DNA from 2 places in the Rhizobium sp. 05N49 genome. Region 2 is predicted to be linked to the other one. Evidence: riboswitches for the same ligand, from Rfam matches in the RefSeq annotation. Region 2 holds a riboswitch; the other holds the start of a gene.
What was found. Region 2 has a riboswitch for FMN ahead of AC1DF8_RS16775 (DMT family transporter). Riboswitches for the same ligand answer to the same signal wherever they lie in the genome.
Positions count from the first base shown of each region.

Region 1: linked by a shared signal. The riboswitch ahead of ribB (3,4-dihydroxy-2-butanone-4-phosphate synthase) and the one ahead of AC1DF8_RS16775 (DMT family transporter) in region 2 are both predicted to bind FMN.

Region 1 covers NZ_JBFTME010000004.1:153,250-160,873, forward strand. Annotated here, with positions in the region: gene AC1DF8_RS10325 (ABC transporter permease) at 1-627, shown strand, start outside; gene AC1DF8_RS10330 (sugar ABC transporter substrate-binding protein) at 744-1,673, shown strand; gene AC1DF8_RS10335 (sugar ABC transporter ATP-binding protein) at 1,701-3,179, shown strand; gene AC1DF8_RS10340 (SDR family oxidoreductase) at 3,202-3,990, shown strand; gene tpiA (triose-phosphate isomerase) at 3,995-4,732, shown strand; gene AC1DF8_RS10350 (glucose 1-dehydrogenase) at 4,807-5,589, shown strand; FMN riboswitch at 5,696-5,840, shown strand; gene ribB (3,4-dihydroxy-2-butanone-4-phosphate synthase) at 5,956-6,582, shown strand; gene AC1DF8_RS10360 (Gfo/Idh/MocA family protein) at 6,666-7,624, opposite strand, start outside.
Region 2 covers NZ_JBFTME010000007.1:270,335-277,958, forward strand. Annotated here, with positions in the region: gene lon (endopeptidase La) at 1-1,901, shown strand, start outside; gene AC1DF8_RS16770 (HU family DNA-binding protein) at 2,109-2,384, shown strand; FMN riboswitch at 2,505-2,657, shown strand; gene AC1DF8_RS16775 (DMT family transporter) at 2,739-3,647, shown strand; gene AC1DF8_RS16780 (esterase-like activity of phytase family protein) at 3,730-5,946, shown strand; gene AC1DF8_RS16785 (LysR family transcriptional regulator) at 6,026-6,925, opposite strand; gene AC1DF8_RS16790 (zinc-dependent alcohol dehydrogenase family protein) at 7,030-7,624, shown strand, end outside.

The DNA.
Region 1 (7,624 bases), on a different contig from region 2:
GTCGGCATCATGGTCACCTGGTTCAGGGTCCCCGCCTTTATCGCGACGCTCGCGATGATGTCGGCTGCGCGCGGCGTGGCAAACATGATCACCGACGGCCAGCAGATCGTGGGCTTTCCCGACTGGTTCATGATGCTGGCCATTGACCGCCATTTCGGCATCCTGACTGCAACCGTCTTCCTGATGCTGGCAGTCGTCGCAGCTGCCTGGATTTTCCTGCACTTCCGCGCAGAAGGCCGCATGCTCTATGCGGTCGGCGGCAATCCCGAAGTTGCCCGTCTTGCCGGCATCAATGTCCAGCTTGTGACTATTCTTGTGTACGTGGCGAGTGCCGTACTTGCAGGTCTTGCCGGTATCGTTCTTGCCGCCCGTCTCGACTCTGCCCAGCCGTCCAGCGGCTTCGGCTACGAACTCGACACGATCGCAGCGGTCGTTATCGGCGGAACATCACTGTCGGGCGGTGCCGGCGGCATCGGTGGCACGCTGATCGGCGTCCTGATCATCGGTGTGCTGCGCAACGGCCTCAACCTGCTCAACGTCTCACCCTTCCTGCAGCAGGTCATCATCGGTGTCGTGATCGTTCTCGCGGTCGGCGCCGAGACAATCCGCAAGCGGCGCGCTGCCTGAACATCAGGCCCGCAGGTGATGCGGGCCGCGTGAAATTCCTCTCCGAAAGGTTTGGAGCGGATCTATTGCCCGAGGGGGAGGATACCCAAGGGTTCACTAACAACGGAGGAACTGACATGAAATTTGCGCGCACTCTGCTCGCGTCTGCTGCCCTGCTTGGTCTCAGCCTCGGATCCGTTCACGCGGCCGAAGTCAAGAAGCTTGGCCTTGCCGTCGCAAACCTGCAGGCAAACTTCTTCAACCAGATCAAGCAGTCGGTTGAAGACGAAGCCAAGAAGCGGGGCATCGAGGTCGTTACCGTCGACGCCAAGGGCGACGGCCCGACGCAGGTCAACCAGATCCAGGACCTTCTGACCCAGAACATCGACGCTCTCATCTATATCCCGGCTGGTGCAGCCGCGGCTACCGTTCCGGTGAAGCTTGCAAAGCAGGCCGGCATCCCGGTCGTCAACGTCGACCGCAATGCCGAAGGTGCTCCGGGCGACACGTTCCTGGCGACGGACTCCGTTGCCTCCGCCAAGGCGGTTTGCGACTACATCCTCAAGGAAGCCGGCGGCAAGGGCAAGATGGTCATCATCCACGGCCAGAAGGGCACCACGCCCGAGCTTGATCGTTCCAAGGGTTGCGCGGAATCACTGAAGGCCAATCCGGACGTCAAGGTTGTTGCCGAACAGTATTCCAACAACTGGTTCCAGGACGAAGGCTTCCAGATCATGCAGAACATGCTGCAGGCCAATCCGGATGTCACGATCGTCTTCGCTCAGGCAGACGCGCTGGCGCTTGGTGCCGCCCAGGCAATCAAGGTTGCAAACCCTTCGCAGAAGATCGTCGTTGGCGGTTTCGATGGTGATACTGCCGCCCTCGAAGCTCTCAGCAAGGGTGTCTTCGATGTGACGGCCACGCAGCAGACCCAGAAGATGGGCCGTGAAGCCGTCGCTAACGCCATCAAGCTTGTCGCTGGCGAAAAGGTTCCGCCGGTTCAGCTTCTCGATGCGACGCTGACGACCAAGGAAAATGTAGCAGGCTTCATCGCCAACCATCCTTAATCAGCCGAAATCTCGAGGAGGTGTGTTGTGACCGAGCCGGTTCTTTCCCTGAGGGGCATATCCAAGCGCTACGGACCGCTCCAGGTTCTGAAAAATGTGGACCTGGACGTCTATCCCGGCGAGGTGGTGGCACTTCTCGGTGAAAACGGCGCCGGCAAGTCGACGCTGTCAGGCATCATTGCCGGATCACGCACACCTTCCGAGGGCTCGATGACATGGCTGGGGCAGCCTTATGCCCCGGCCGCTCCGCGCGAGGCGATCGACAAGGGCGTCGTGCTGATCCATCAGGAATTGCAGCTTCTGCCGCATCTTTCCATCGCCGAAAATGTCTTTATCGGCCGATGGCCCATGAAGAATGGCGTCGTCGACCGCACCCAGATGGTCCGCCGTGCTCAGGAGCAACTCGCGCGGCTGAACCTGCACATTCCCGCGACCCGAAAGGTTGCCGGTCTTTCGACCGCCAATCAGCAGCTGATCGAGATTGCCAAGGCGCTGGCGCTCAACGCAAAACTCCTGATCCTCGACGAGCCGACCGCAGCCCTTGGCGGCGCGGAGACGGAGGCCTTGTTCGAGCAGGTCCGCAAGCTCCGCTCCGAGGGTGTCGGGATCATCTACATATCCCACCGCATGGAAGAGATCAAAAAGATCACCGACCGTATCGTCGTGCTTCGCGATGGAGAGCGCGTCCATGAATTTGCCGACAGCGCGACGCCGGTGCGCACGATCGTCGAGAGCATGGTCGGCCGCTCGCTCGATCGCATGTTTCCGACCCTTCCCGAGCCGACGAGCAGGCCCGTGCTTGAGGTATCCGGCCTGACGTCGCCGGACGATTCCTTCCGCGATGTGAGTTTCGACGTTCATGCCGGCGAGATCCTCGGCATCGCCGGCCTCGTCGGCGCCGGTCGCACCGAGCTCGTGCGGGCGATTTCCGGTGCCGATCCAATCAGCGCCGGCTCGATCAGGCTGGAAGGCGAAGCGCTGAAGCTGCGCAGCCCTGCGGATGCGATCGCCAAGGGCATTGTGATGGTGCCCGAGGACCGCAAGGACCAGGGCCTCGTGGTTGCACATAAGATCAGCGAGAACATCATTTACGCCAATCTCGACAAGCTTGGCGGGCGCTGGCTCACCTCGGGCGTGAAACGCGTTTTCGCCGAAAAGGCGGTGACGAAATTCGGCGTGAAGGGACGCGCGGAGCAATTCGCTTCCGATCTCTCGGGCGGCAACCAGCAGAAGGTCGTCATCGCCAAATGGCTGATGCGTGATCCCAAGGTCGTGGTGCTGGACGAGCCGACACGGGGCATCGATGTCGGCGCCCGCGCCGGCATCTACGACATCATCGTCAACCTCGCCAAACAGGGTGTTGCTGTCATCGTCGTGAGCTCCGACCTCGAGGAGGTTCTCGGCGTGTCGAACCGCATTCTCGTGCTGGCGCAGGGCAAACAGGCAGGCATTCTGAAGCGTGACGAGGCAAACGACGTCTCGGTCATGGAACTGGCGACAATCTAGGCAAAGACAGAAAGGAAGAGCGGTGTCCGACATCTCTCTGAACGCACCAAAACTATTCGATCTCAGCGGCCAGGTCGCCATCGTGACGGGCGCCGGCAGCGGCATCGGGCAAAGGATCGCGATTGGTCTTGCCCAGTGCGGCGCCGATGTGGCGCTTCTCGATCGCCGCACCGATGACGGCCTTGCCACCACTGCCAGCCATATCCGGGCTGCCGGCCGCCGCTCGATCGAGATTGCCGCCGATGTCACCAGCAAGTCGTCTCTGGCGGATGCGGTCGCCCGCACTGAAGCCGATCTCGGGGCTCTCTCGCTTGCCGTCAATGCGGCCGGAATCGCCAACGCCAATCCCGCCGAGGAGATGGAAGAGGACCAGTATCAGACGCTGATGGACATCAACCTGAAGGGCATCTTCCTGTCTTGCCAGGCCGAAGCGCGGGCCATGTTGAAGAATGGCCGCGGGTCGATCGTCAACATCGCCTCCATGTCGGGCGTTATAGTCAATCGCGGTTTGAGCCAGGCCCATTACAATGCCTCGAAAGCGGGCGTGATCCATATGTCGAAGTCGTTCGCCATGGAGTGGGTCGGGCGCGGCATCCGCGTCAACACGATTTCGCCGGGCTATACGGCAACGCCGATGAACACCCGGCCGGAGATGGTACATCAGACCAAGCTCTTCGAAGAGCAGACGCCGATGCAGCGCATGGCCGGTGTCGATGAGATGGTCGGTCCGGCGGTCTTCCTGCTTTCGAATGCCGCAAGTTTCGTGACGGGCGTCGATCTGCTCGTCGACGGCGGCTTCTGCTGCTGGTGATACGATGCGCAAGCTGATCGCAGGCAACTGGAAAATGAACGGTCTCATCTCCTCCCAAGCTGAGATCGAGGCGCTGAAGGGACTAACGGGCGGTGCGACGTGCGATATCGTCGTCTGCCCGCCCCTCACGCTGATCGATCGCGCGGTGGAGCGGGTCAGGGATTCGAACCTGGCCGTCGGCGCACAGGATTGCCATGCGCAGCAGTCAGGTGCGCATACGGGCGATGTCTCTGCTGAAATGCTTGCCGATGTCGGCGCGCGCTATGTCATCCTCGGGCATTCCGAGCGCCGTGTGTCTCACGGCGAAGATGATGAAATTGTCCTTGCAAAGGCGATTGCCGCTCGTCGGGCGGGCCTGATCGCGATCGTGTGCGTCGGTGAAACGCGGCACGAGCGCGATGAAGGGCGAGCGATCGAAGTTGTTGGCGGGCAGCTCAGAGAATCCGTCCCCGAGGGAGCAACGAGCGCCAATCTCGTCATCGCCTACGAACCCGTATGGGCGATAGGAACCGGGCTGGTGCCGACCAACGAACAGATTGAGGAGGTCCATGCCGCGATCCGGCAGATGCTCGAAGAGCGGCTGGGCGATGACGGCCATTCGGTCAGGATCCTCTATGGCGGTTCGGTCAAGGCATCCAATGCCGAGGCGATTTTCGGGCTTCGCAATGTGGATGGAGCGCTGGTCGGCGGTGCTTCGCTGAAGGCATCGGAATTTGCCGGGATCATTTCTGCAGCCGTTTGAAGTCTGGTGAGGAGCCAAGTGTCGCCGGTTTGCAAAACGGCTCTCCGCGAGGCTCCAACGAAAGGATAAAGAGAATGCAACGCTTCGAAAACAAGACCGTGGTTATTACGGGTGCAAGCCGCGGTATCGGTGCGGCGATTGCCAAACGCTTCGCGCGCGAGGGCGCCAATCTCGTGGTTTCCGCCAATGAGGAGAGCGTGCATGCTGTCGCCGGGCAGATCAAGGCCGACGGCGGAAAGGCGATCTCCTTTGTTGGCGACGTCACTGACAAGACAAGCGTCAAAGCTCTCTATGACGCCGCTGAGGAGGCCTTCGGTGCCGTCGACGTCTCAATCCAGAATGCCGGTGTCATCACCATCGCCCGCATCGAGGACATGACCGAGGGCGAGTGGGACAAGGTCATGGCAGTCAATACCAAGGGCGTGTTCCTCTGTGCCCAGGAAGCGATCGCTCGCATGCGCAAACATGGTCGCGGCGGACGTATCATCAACACGGCGTCCGGACAGGCGCGCGACGGCTTCATCTATACGCCGCATTATGCTGCCTCGAAGATGGGCGTCGTCGGCATCACCCAAAGCCTTGCGAAGGAAGTCGCGACCGATGGTATCACCGTCAACGCCTTCTGCCCGGGCATAATCGAAACCGACATGTGGGCCTATAACGACCAGGCATGGGGCAAACTGCTCGGCAACTACGCACCCGGCGAGCTCATGAAAGAATGGGTCGAAGGCATCCCGATGAAGCGCGCCGGATCGGGCGAAGACGTCGCCGGCCTTGTCACTTTTCTTGCAAGCGATGACGCGGCCTATATCACCGGCCAGACCATCAATGTCGATGGTGGGCTGATCATGTCCTAGCGCTGTTCGACAATAGGAAACGGTGCTTTCATCACGGAGAAGCAATTCTCGCGACGTGATCTGTACCCAACCTCTTGCAGAACAAGCCATTCGTCATTTACATAAGCAGTGTTCTCAGGGCGGGGTGCAATTCCCCACCGGCGGTATCGAGGCAACTCGGAGCCCGCGAGCGCCTTCGTGAAAGCGAAGGGTCAGCAGATCCGGTGAGATGCCGGAGCCGACGGTCACAGTCCGGATGGAAGAGAGCAACGCAGAGGACGCCGCTCGGCATGCGGCGTTTCATATGCTTGTTCGCCCAAGGGATAATGGTGGCTTTTGACAGGCCATGAATGCCGCTCACGCGGCTAACCCTTGAAAGGCAGAGAAATGGCAATTTCCAAGATAGAAGATGCGATCGCCGCGATTGCGCGGGGCGAGATCGTGGTTGTCGTCGACGACCGCGATCGGGAAAACGAGGGCGACCTCGTCATTGCATCCGAAGCGATCACCCCGCAGGCAATCGCCTTCATGATGAATTATGCCCGTGGCCTCATCTGCGTGGCCATGGAAGGTGAGCGGTTGGACGAACTGCAGATCCCGCAGATGGTCCCCAACAATACCGAACTCCTGAAGACGGCGTTCACCGTCTCGGTTGACTATATCCCTGAAACGACAACCGGTATTTCAGCCGCTGACCGCGCCGCAACCGTTCGCGCGCTCATCGGCGAGGATTCCCGCCCTGAGGATTTTGCGCGGCCCGGTCATATCTTCCCGCTGCGTGCGCATCCGAACGGCGTGCTTTCGCGTCCGGGCCATACGGAGGCGGCTGTCGACCTTGCAAGGCTTGCCGGCCTGTCGCCCTCGGGTGTCATCTGTGAAGTGGCCAATGATGATGGCACGATGGCGCGTCTGCCGGAGCTTGAGCAGTTTGCCGAGCGGCACGGCCTTCACCTGATCACCATCGAGGATCTCATTGCCTATCGGGGCGCGAGCGCGGCTGGTAGGGCTGCCTAGCTGCCGGTTGAGCAGTAAGCAGAGCGAGCTCAGTCGGCTCAAGGAAGGCCCGAACATTCGGGCCTTCGATATTTTCCAACCCGTCAGACGACGAGTGCCAGCACCGGCCCCTGATCGTCCGCCTTGCCTTCCGGTTCCTGGTCAGCCGTGGCTTCCGGGGTGTCCGAGGCCAGCAGATTGAGCTCCCGACGTTCTTTCTCCGATACGATCGCGAGATCGATGACCTTCTGCAGATTGGCGGCGTGGCGGAAGGTGGGATCGTCCTGCTTGCCGGTCCTGACCGCTTCTGCAAAACGCTGATAATTGGTCAGCACTGCCGGCACCTCGATATCACGCCAGGTGGCGCTTTCAATGTCGTCGCCGAAGCAGCCGCGAAGATCCGAACCATCCGGGCGGTGGATGACTTCGAGGCTGCCTTTTTCGCCATAGATGCGCAGCTTCAGCTCGTTCAGATGGCCGGTCGCCCAGCGGGTCGCATGAATGACGCCGAGCGCGCCATTGGTGAAATCGACCGACATGGTGAAGCTGTCATTGGCATCGAGCATGTACTCGCCAATCTGCCCGCCGGGTGCCTTGTTGAAGGTCTTCAGCCGCGCAAAGACGTGATCGATGTCAGTCGCCGCACCATAGGCGGCAAAATCCAGGATATGGATGCCGACATCCCCGAGCACGCCGTTCGATCCGTGGCCGGTAGACAAACGCCAGAGCCAGCGCGATTCCGTGCGCCAGTCGCCCCAGGCGCGCGATACCAGCCAGCTCTGCAGATAGGACGCTTCCACATGACGAATAGTGCCGAGTTCGCCGGCCAGTACCATCTCGCGGGCGCGCTGCAGCGGTGCGACATTGCGATAGGTAAGGTTCACCATGTTGATGACGCCGGCCGCTTCCGCGGCTTCCGTCATTTCCAAGGCATGCGCATAGTTTTCCGCCAGCGGCTTCTCGCAAAAGACGTGCTTGCCGGCGGCGATCAGCGCGAGGCTTGTCGCGTGGTGGATGCGGTCAGGCGTTACATTTGTGGCTGCATCGAATTCGCCCCAAGCGA
Region 2 (7,624 bases):
CGCACCTCTCGATCAAGATCACCGAGAAGCAGGAGATGCTGGAGACCACCAGCGTCAAGGCCCGCCTCGAAAAGGCGCTCGGCTTCATGGAAGGCGAGATCTCGGTCCTGCAGGTCGAAAAGCGCATCCGTTCGCGCGTCAAGCGCCAGATGGAGAAGACCCAGCGCGAATACTACCTGAATGAACAGATGAAGGCGATCCAGAAGGAACTCGGCGACGGCGAGGAAGGCCGCGACGAGATGAGCGAACTGGAAGAGCGCATCGCGAAGACGAAGCTGTCCAAGGAAGCCCGTGAAAAGGCTGATGCGGAGCTGAAGAAGCTGCGCCAGATGAGCCCGATGTCGGCTGAAGCCACCGTCGTGCGCAACTATCTGGATTGGCTGCTCGGTATCCCCTGGGGCAAGAAGTCGAAGATCAAGGCCGATCTCAACAATGCCGAGAAGATCCTCGAAGCCGATCATTTCGGTCTTGAGAAGGTCAAGGAGCGCATCGTCGAGTATCTGGCTGTTCAGGCCCGCGCCACCAAGATCAAGGGTCCGATCCTGTGCCTCGTCGGCCCTCCGGGCGTCGGCAAGACCTCGCTCGCCCAGTCGATCGCCAAGGCAACCGGCCGTGAATATGTTCGTATGGCTCTTGGCGGCGTTCGTGACGAAGCTGAAATCCGCGGTCACCGCCGCACCTATATCGGCTCGATGCCCGGCAAGGTCATCCAGTCGATGAAGAAGGCGAAGAAGTCCAACCCGCTGTTCCTGCTCGACGAAATCGACAAGCTCGGCCAGGACTATCGCGGTGATCCTTCTTCGGCTCTGCTGGAAGTGCTCGACCCGGCGCAGAACTCGACCTTCATGGATCACTACCTGGAAGTCGAATACGATCTGTCGGACGTGATGTTCATCACGACGGCGAATACGCTGAACATCCCGGCTCCGCTGATGGACCGCATGGAGATCATCCGTATCGCCGGCTATACCGAAGACGAAAAGCGCGAGATCGCCAAGCGGCACCTGCTGCCGAAGGCCATCAAGGAACATGCGCTGCAGCCGAACGAATTCTCGGTCAGCGACGATGCCCTGATGGCGATCAGCCAGCAGTACACCCGCGAAGCCGGTGTGCGTAACTTCGAACGCGAATTGATGAAGCTCGCCCGCAAGGCGGTCACCGAGATCATCAAGGGCAAGACGAAGTCGGTTCACGTCACGGCCGCGAACATCGACGACTATCTCGGCGTTCCGCGCTTCCGCCACGGCGAAGCTGAACGCGAAGATCAGGTCGGTGTTGTCACGGGTCTTGCCTGGACGGAAGTCGGCGGTGAGTTGCTGACGATCGAAGGCGTCATGATGCCCGGTAAGGGCCGCATGACCGTCACCGGCAACCTGAAGGAAGTCATGAAGGAATCGATTTCGGCAGCGGCTTCTTACGTCCGCTCGCGCGCCGTCGATTTCGGCATCGAACCACCGCGCTTCGACAAGAGCGACATCCACGTGCACGTGCCGGAAGGTGCAACGCCGAAGGATGGTCCGTCTGCCGGCGTCGCGATGGCAACCGCGATCGTCTCGATCATGACCGGCATTCCGGTCAACAAGGATGTGGCAATGACGGGTGAGATCACCCTGCGCGGCCGCGTCCTGCCGATCGGTGGCCTGAAGGAAAAGCTGCTTGCGGCTCTGCGCGGCGGCATCAAGAAGGTGCTGATTCCGGAAGAGAACGCCAAGGACTTGGCCGAAATTCCTGACAACGTGAAGAACAGCATGGAGATCATTCCGGTCTCCCGTATGGGCGAGGTGATCAAGCACGCGCTGGTCCGTCGTCCCGAGCCGATCGAATGGGATGGCACGGTTGAAACGCCCGTCATCGCGACTGTCGAAGGGCTCGATGACGCAGGTGCAGCCATAGCTCATTGAGCTTTGGCGGCCACATTTACGCCCAATTGTTGCAAATCGTGAAAAAGGCCGGCGGAAACGCCGGCCTTTTTTGTGAAAACGTCATGTAGACGCTTGCTTTTCCTTGATTTGCAGGGTTTTTGGGTTCTCGGCGGGCCTGATGAAAGCGATTTCTGCGCCTAGCTTACAGATTGAGTTGTTTCAAACCATTTAGAAAGGGGTGGAAACATGAACAAGAATGAACTCGTGTCCGCAGTAGCCGAAAAGGCTGGACTGACGAAGTCTGATGCAGCATCTGCCGTCGACGCAGTTTTCGACGTTGTACAGGCTGAACTGAAGAGCAAGGGCGACGTTCGCCTCGCTGGCTTCGGCAGCTTCACGGTTTCCCATCGCGCTGCCACGAAGGGCCGTAACCCTTCGACCGGCGCCGAAGTCGACATTCCGGCACGCAACGTGCCGAAGTTCACGCCCGGCAAGGGCCTGAAGGACGCCGTCAACGGCTGATACGAGATAGTCCGCCGGCCGTAAACGAGAACGGCCGCGCAGGATTTTGAGGGGTTCGGCATCGCCGGACCCCTTTTTGTTTTCGGCGCTTGCCGCACGCGCCGGTTTGTTTTACGACGCTCGTGTTCTCAGGGCGGGGTGAAAGTCCCCACCGGCGGTAAGGGTTTCGGCCCGAGCCCGCGAGCGCCTTCCGAAGCTTCGGTCAAGGAAGGGTCAGCAGATCCGGTGTGATTCCGGAGCCGACGGTTAAAGTCCGGATGAAAGAGAATGAGCATGGCCGTGCGGGGCAGGGGACTGCCGCGTCTGCGTGCCGTCGCCTCATGCGTCCTGATTTATGTTTGGTCCCTGTACTGGATGGAAGACATGAATCAGAATTCCCTAGCCGTCTCGCATTCCCGCGCCTTCGCCGGCGCTGCCTTCATGGTGGCCGGAGGCGTTGCCTTCTCGCTTCTCAATGTCGTCACCCAATGGCTGACCATGACGCTTGCCTTTCCGGCGGCTTCTGCAGCCTTCTGGCAATATGGCTTCGCCTTTCTCTTTTCCTTGCCCTTCTTGCGCAAGGCCGGCCTATCGGCGATGCGCACCAGCTATCCCTGGCGGCATGTCGTGCGCGTTGCCTTTGCCGCGCTCGGCGTCGAAGCCTGGGTCTCCGGTCTCGCCTCGGTGCCGATCTGGCAGGCGATCGCGCTTGTGATGACGTCGCCCTTCTTTATCATTCTCGGCGCACGCCTGTTCCTCGGTGAGCGCGTCGGGCCTGCTCGCTGGATGGCAACGGGTGTCGGCTTTGTCGGCGCGATGATCATCCTCCAGCCATGGTCGGACAGCTTCACCTGGGCCGCCCTCCTGCCTGTCCTCTCGGCGCTTCTCTGGGGTGCTTCGTCGCTCATCACAAAGAGCCTTACGGGCATCGAGAAACCGGAGACGATCACCGTCTGGCTGCTGGTGCTGCTCGCGCCGATCAATGGCAGCCTGGCACTTGCGTCGGGCCTCGCCGTGCCGACAGGCGCAACGCTTGCGCTCTTCCTCCTGGCCGGCCTTCTGACAGTCGTGGCGCAATATCTGCTGACGCTCGCCTACGCCAGCGCCGATGCCGCTTATGTGCAGCCCTTCGATGACCTGAAACTGCCGCTGAACGTACTCGCCGGCTGGCTTTTCTTTGGCTATGCGCCGGCTGGTTATCTGTGGCTGGGCGCCGCGCTCATTCTCGCCGCCTCGCTCTTCATCATGCGCAGTGAGATGCGTCGCGAACGGCAGGCTGCCTGACGCAAACTGTACAAAATGTCGCAGCCTGTCATGTCTCTGTCATGGCAGTCCCGCAAAAACCCTCTGTTCGATTTTTTCGGCATTGGGGGATTTTTCAATGACATTGTCTTCGCGCAAGGCAGCGCTCGCTGCCGTGCTTCTTGCATCCGTTGCGGTCCCGGCAGCAGCGGAACCGGTTTTCAACCGCATCGCCTCTTTCCCGGTCGCAACAAATCTGCCGGCCGACAAGGACAAGCTTTCGGCCACCTCAGCCGAAATCATCACCGCTTCGCAGGATGGCAACACGCTGATCTACAGCGACAGCCCGCTCGGCGCGATCGGCTTCATCGACATCACCGATGCCAAGGCACCCAAGGCCGGTGGCGCGCTGATGATGGACGGTGAGCCGACCTCGGTTACGACAGCAGCCGGCAAGGCGCTCGTCGCCGTCAACACCGGCGAAAGCAAGCAGAAGCCGTCGGGCCGTCTGGCAATTGTCGATATCGCTTCGAAGAAGATCGACGCGACCTGTGACCTCGGCGGCCAGCCCGATTCGATCGCCCTCAACAAGGACAGGACGCTCGGGACAATCGCGATCGAAAACGAACGCGATGAAGAGGTCAACGACGGCAAGATCCCGCAGATGCCGGCAGGCGACCTCGTCGTCTTCCAGGTCAAGACCGACGGCACCGTCGATTGCGGCACGATCAAGCACGTTGCGCTCACCGGTCTTGCAGGCGTTGCCCCTGAAGACCCGGAGCCGGAATTCGTTTCCTTCAACAGCCAGAACGAAATTGCGCTTACGCTGCAGGAAAATAACGAGATCATTATTCTCGACGGCACGACCGGCACGGTGAAGACGCATTTCACCGCCGGCAGCGTCGACCTCTCCGGCATCGACACCAAGCGCGACGGTGCCCTGAAGTTCACCGGCGAGAAGAAGGGCGTCCCGCGTGAGCCCGACGCGGTCAAGTGGCTGGACGACAACCGTCTCGTCGTTGCCAACGAAGGCGACTATGAAGGCGGCTCGCGTGGCTTCACCATTTTCGACAAGACCGGCAAGGTTCTCTTCGAATCCGGCAGTTCCTTCGAGCGCGCCGTTGCCGCTCTCGGCCATTATCCGGAAAGCCGCTCTTCGTCGAAGGGCGTCGAGCCGGAAGGTCTCGAAGCGGCCAGGTTCGGTGATGACAACCTGTTCTTCCTTCTTGCCGAACGCGCTTCCGTCGTCGGTGTCTACAAGGACACGGGTGCCGATCCGGAACTGCTGCAGATCCTGCCGTCGGGCATTTCTCCGGAAGGCGCAATCGCCATTCCCCAGCGTAACCTGTTCGCTACTGCCAACGAGCTTGACCTCGGCAAGGACGGTGGTGCGCGTTCGCACGTCATGATCTACGAGCGCGGCGAAGGCGAGAAGGCCTATCCGCATATCGTCTCCGCAGAGAAGGACGGCAACCCGATCGGCTTTGCAGCTCTTTCGGGCCTCGCCGCCGTTCCGGGCAAGCCGGGCATGCTCTACGCCGTCAGCGACAGCGTCCTCGGTTCGCAGCCGACGATCTACACGATCGACGCCACCAAGAAGCCGGCCGTCATCACCGATGCCCTCATCGTCAAGCGTGACGGCGCTCCGGCCCAGAAACTCGACATCGAAGGCATCGCCGTTGCTGCCGATGGTTCTTTCTGGCTCGCTTCGGAAGGTTATACCGAGCGCCTGGTGCCGCACGCGCTCTATAACGTCACAGCCAAGGGCGACATCAAGGCCGAGATCGCCCTTCCGAAGGAACTGCTGGCCAACGAAATCCGCTATGGCTTCGAAGGTGTCACGATCATCGGCACCGGCGATGACGCAACGCTGTGGATGGCCGTTCAGCGCGAATGGAACGATGACGAGAAGGGTTTTGTGAAGCTCGTTTCCTATAACCCGAAGAAGAAGGAATGGGGCGGCGTACGCTACCCGCTGGACAAGAGCGAGAGTGGCTGGGTCGGTCTTTCCGAAATCACGGCTCAGGGAGACAGCGTCTACATTATCGAGCGTGACAATCTCGTCGGTGACGCGGCCAAGCTGAAGAAGCTCTACAAGGTCGCAATCTCCGACCTGAAGCCGGGCAAGCTCGGCGGCGAACTGCCTGTCGTCAAGAAGACGGAAGCCCATGACTTCATCGGCGACCTGAGGTCGGCCACCAACGGCTACGTTCTCGACAAGCTGGAAGGTTTCGCCTTCGACGCGTCGGGCAAGGCCTTTGCAGTGACCGACAATGACGGTGTCAGCGATTCTTCGGGCGAAACCCTGTTCTTCCCGGTCAACCTGTCCGCCACGAACTGAGTTCACATTCCGCGAAATGGAGAGGCCGGGCTTTGCCTGGCCTTTTCCTTGGCCCGACCATGCTGACGGCGTGACCGGGTTAGGCCATGAATTTGGGCAGTGCGGCGGCCAATGCGTCGACCGCAAGACGGATCCTGAGCGGCAGGTGCGGCGTCTGCAGCCACAGCGCATGGCAGTCGTAGAGAAATTCCGGCTGACCTGGCAGCAGCACTTCGAGCGTCCCGGCCTGCACGCGCTCGCGGATGAGCCAGTAGGGTAGCCAGGCAAGCCCCATGCCGGCTGTCGCTGCATCTGCAATTGCATCGAGATCATCGAGCCGCAATCGGCCGCTCGGCCGAACTTCTATTGGAGCCTGGTCTCCATCCGGGAAGAGCCATGGGCTGAAGCGCGCGGAGCGCGCGTAGATGATTGCATCGTGCTTGCCGATATCTTCGACAGTCTCCGGTCTGCCATGAGCATCGAGATAGCTCGCCGAGGCGCAGACCACCATGCGCTGGCGCGCGACCCGCCGCGCGATAATCCCTGACCTGTCAGCGAGTTCCCCGGTACGGATCGCGAGATCGTAGCCGTCATCGGCGAGATCGGTAATGGGGTCGCTGAGCGATAGATCGAGTTCGAGGCTCGGATACCGCCCTGCAAGCTCGAGCAGAACCGGAAGCACGCAATGCCGGCCGAAATGCGCGGGCATGGTGACGCGCAGCTTTCCGCATGGTTCGGAAAGATGGTCGAACGCGAGCGCGTCCGCGGCTTCGGTCTCGGCGAGGATCACGCGGCAGCGCTCGTAATAGGCGCGTCCAAAATCCGTAAGGCTCTGGCGGCGCGTTGTCCGGGTGATAAGGCTGACTCCCAATCGCTCCTCAAGAAAGCGGATATGCTTGCCGACCATCGGACCGGAGAGGCCGAGTGCTGCTGCCGCTGCCGCAAACGAGCCCAGATCAACGGCCTTTACGAAGACGGTCATGCTGGTAAGGCGATCCATATTGCAAACTCACAGTTTCTTCTGTCTTTCTCAGAGCTCAATTTATCTCCACCAATCCAATTGGCATAGATCATTCAGTCCGATTGTTTTGGAGTTGATGGGAAATGGCACGCATAATCCGCTTTCATGAATTTGGCGGTCCTGACGTTCTCCGCATTGAGGATATGGATATTCCAGCCCCTGGACCGGGACAGGTTCAGATCCGCGTCAGGGCTCTTGGGATCAACCGAGCTGAGGCCCTGCTGAGATCCGGCACCTATATCGAAACCGCGCCACTGCCGTCGGGGCTTGGCCTCGAGGCGGCAGGCATCATCGAGGCGGTAGGGGAGGGCGTGGATGGCTTTGCGCCCGGCGACGCTGTCAGCATCATCCCGCCGATCTCGATGGTCCGCTCGCCGGCTTATGGAGAACTGGTCACATTTCCCGCCGCATCTGTTGTCAGGCACCCGCCGACACTTTCCTGGGAGGAGGCTGCCGCTCTCTGGATGCCGTATCTGACCGCTTACGGCGCCCTCATCGATATCGCCCGACTATCAAGGGGGGAGTTCGTCGCTGTTACCGCTGCATCGAGCAGCGTAGGTCTTGCCGCAATCCAGATCGCCAACGTGATCGGCGCCACGCCGATTGCGATTACGAGAACCTCTTCAAAGCGTCAGGCATTGGAGGAGGCCGGTGCCGCGCATGTGATCGCCTCGCAGG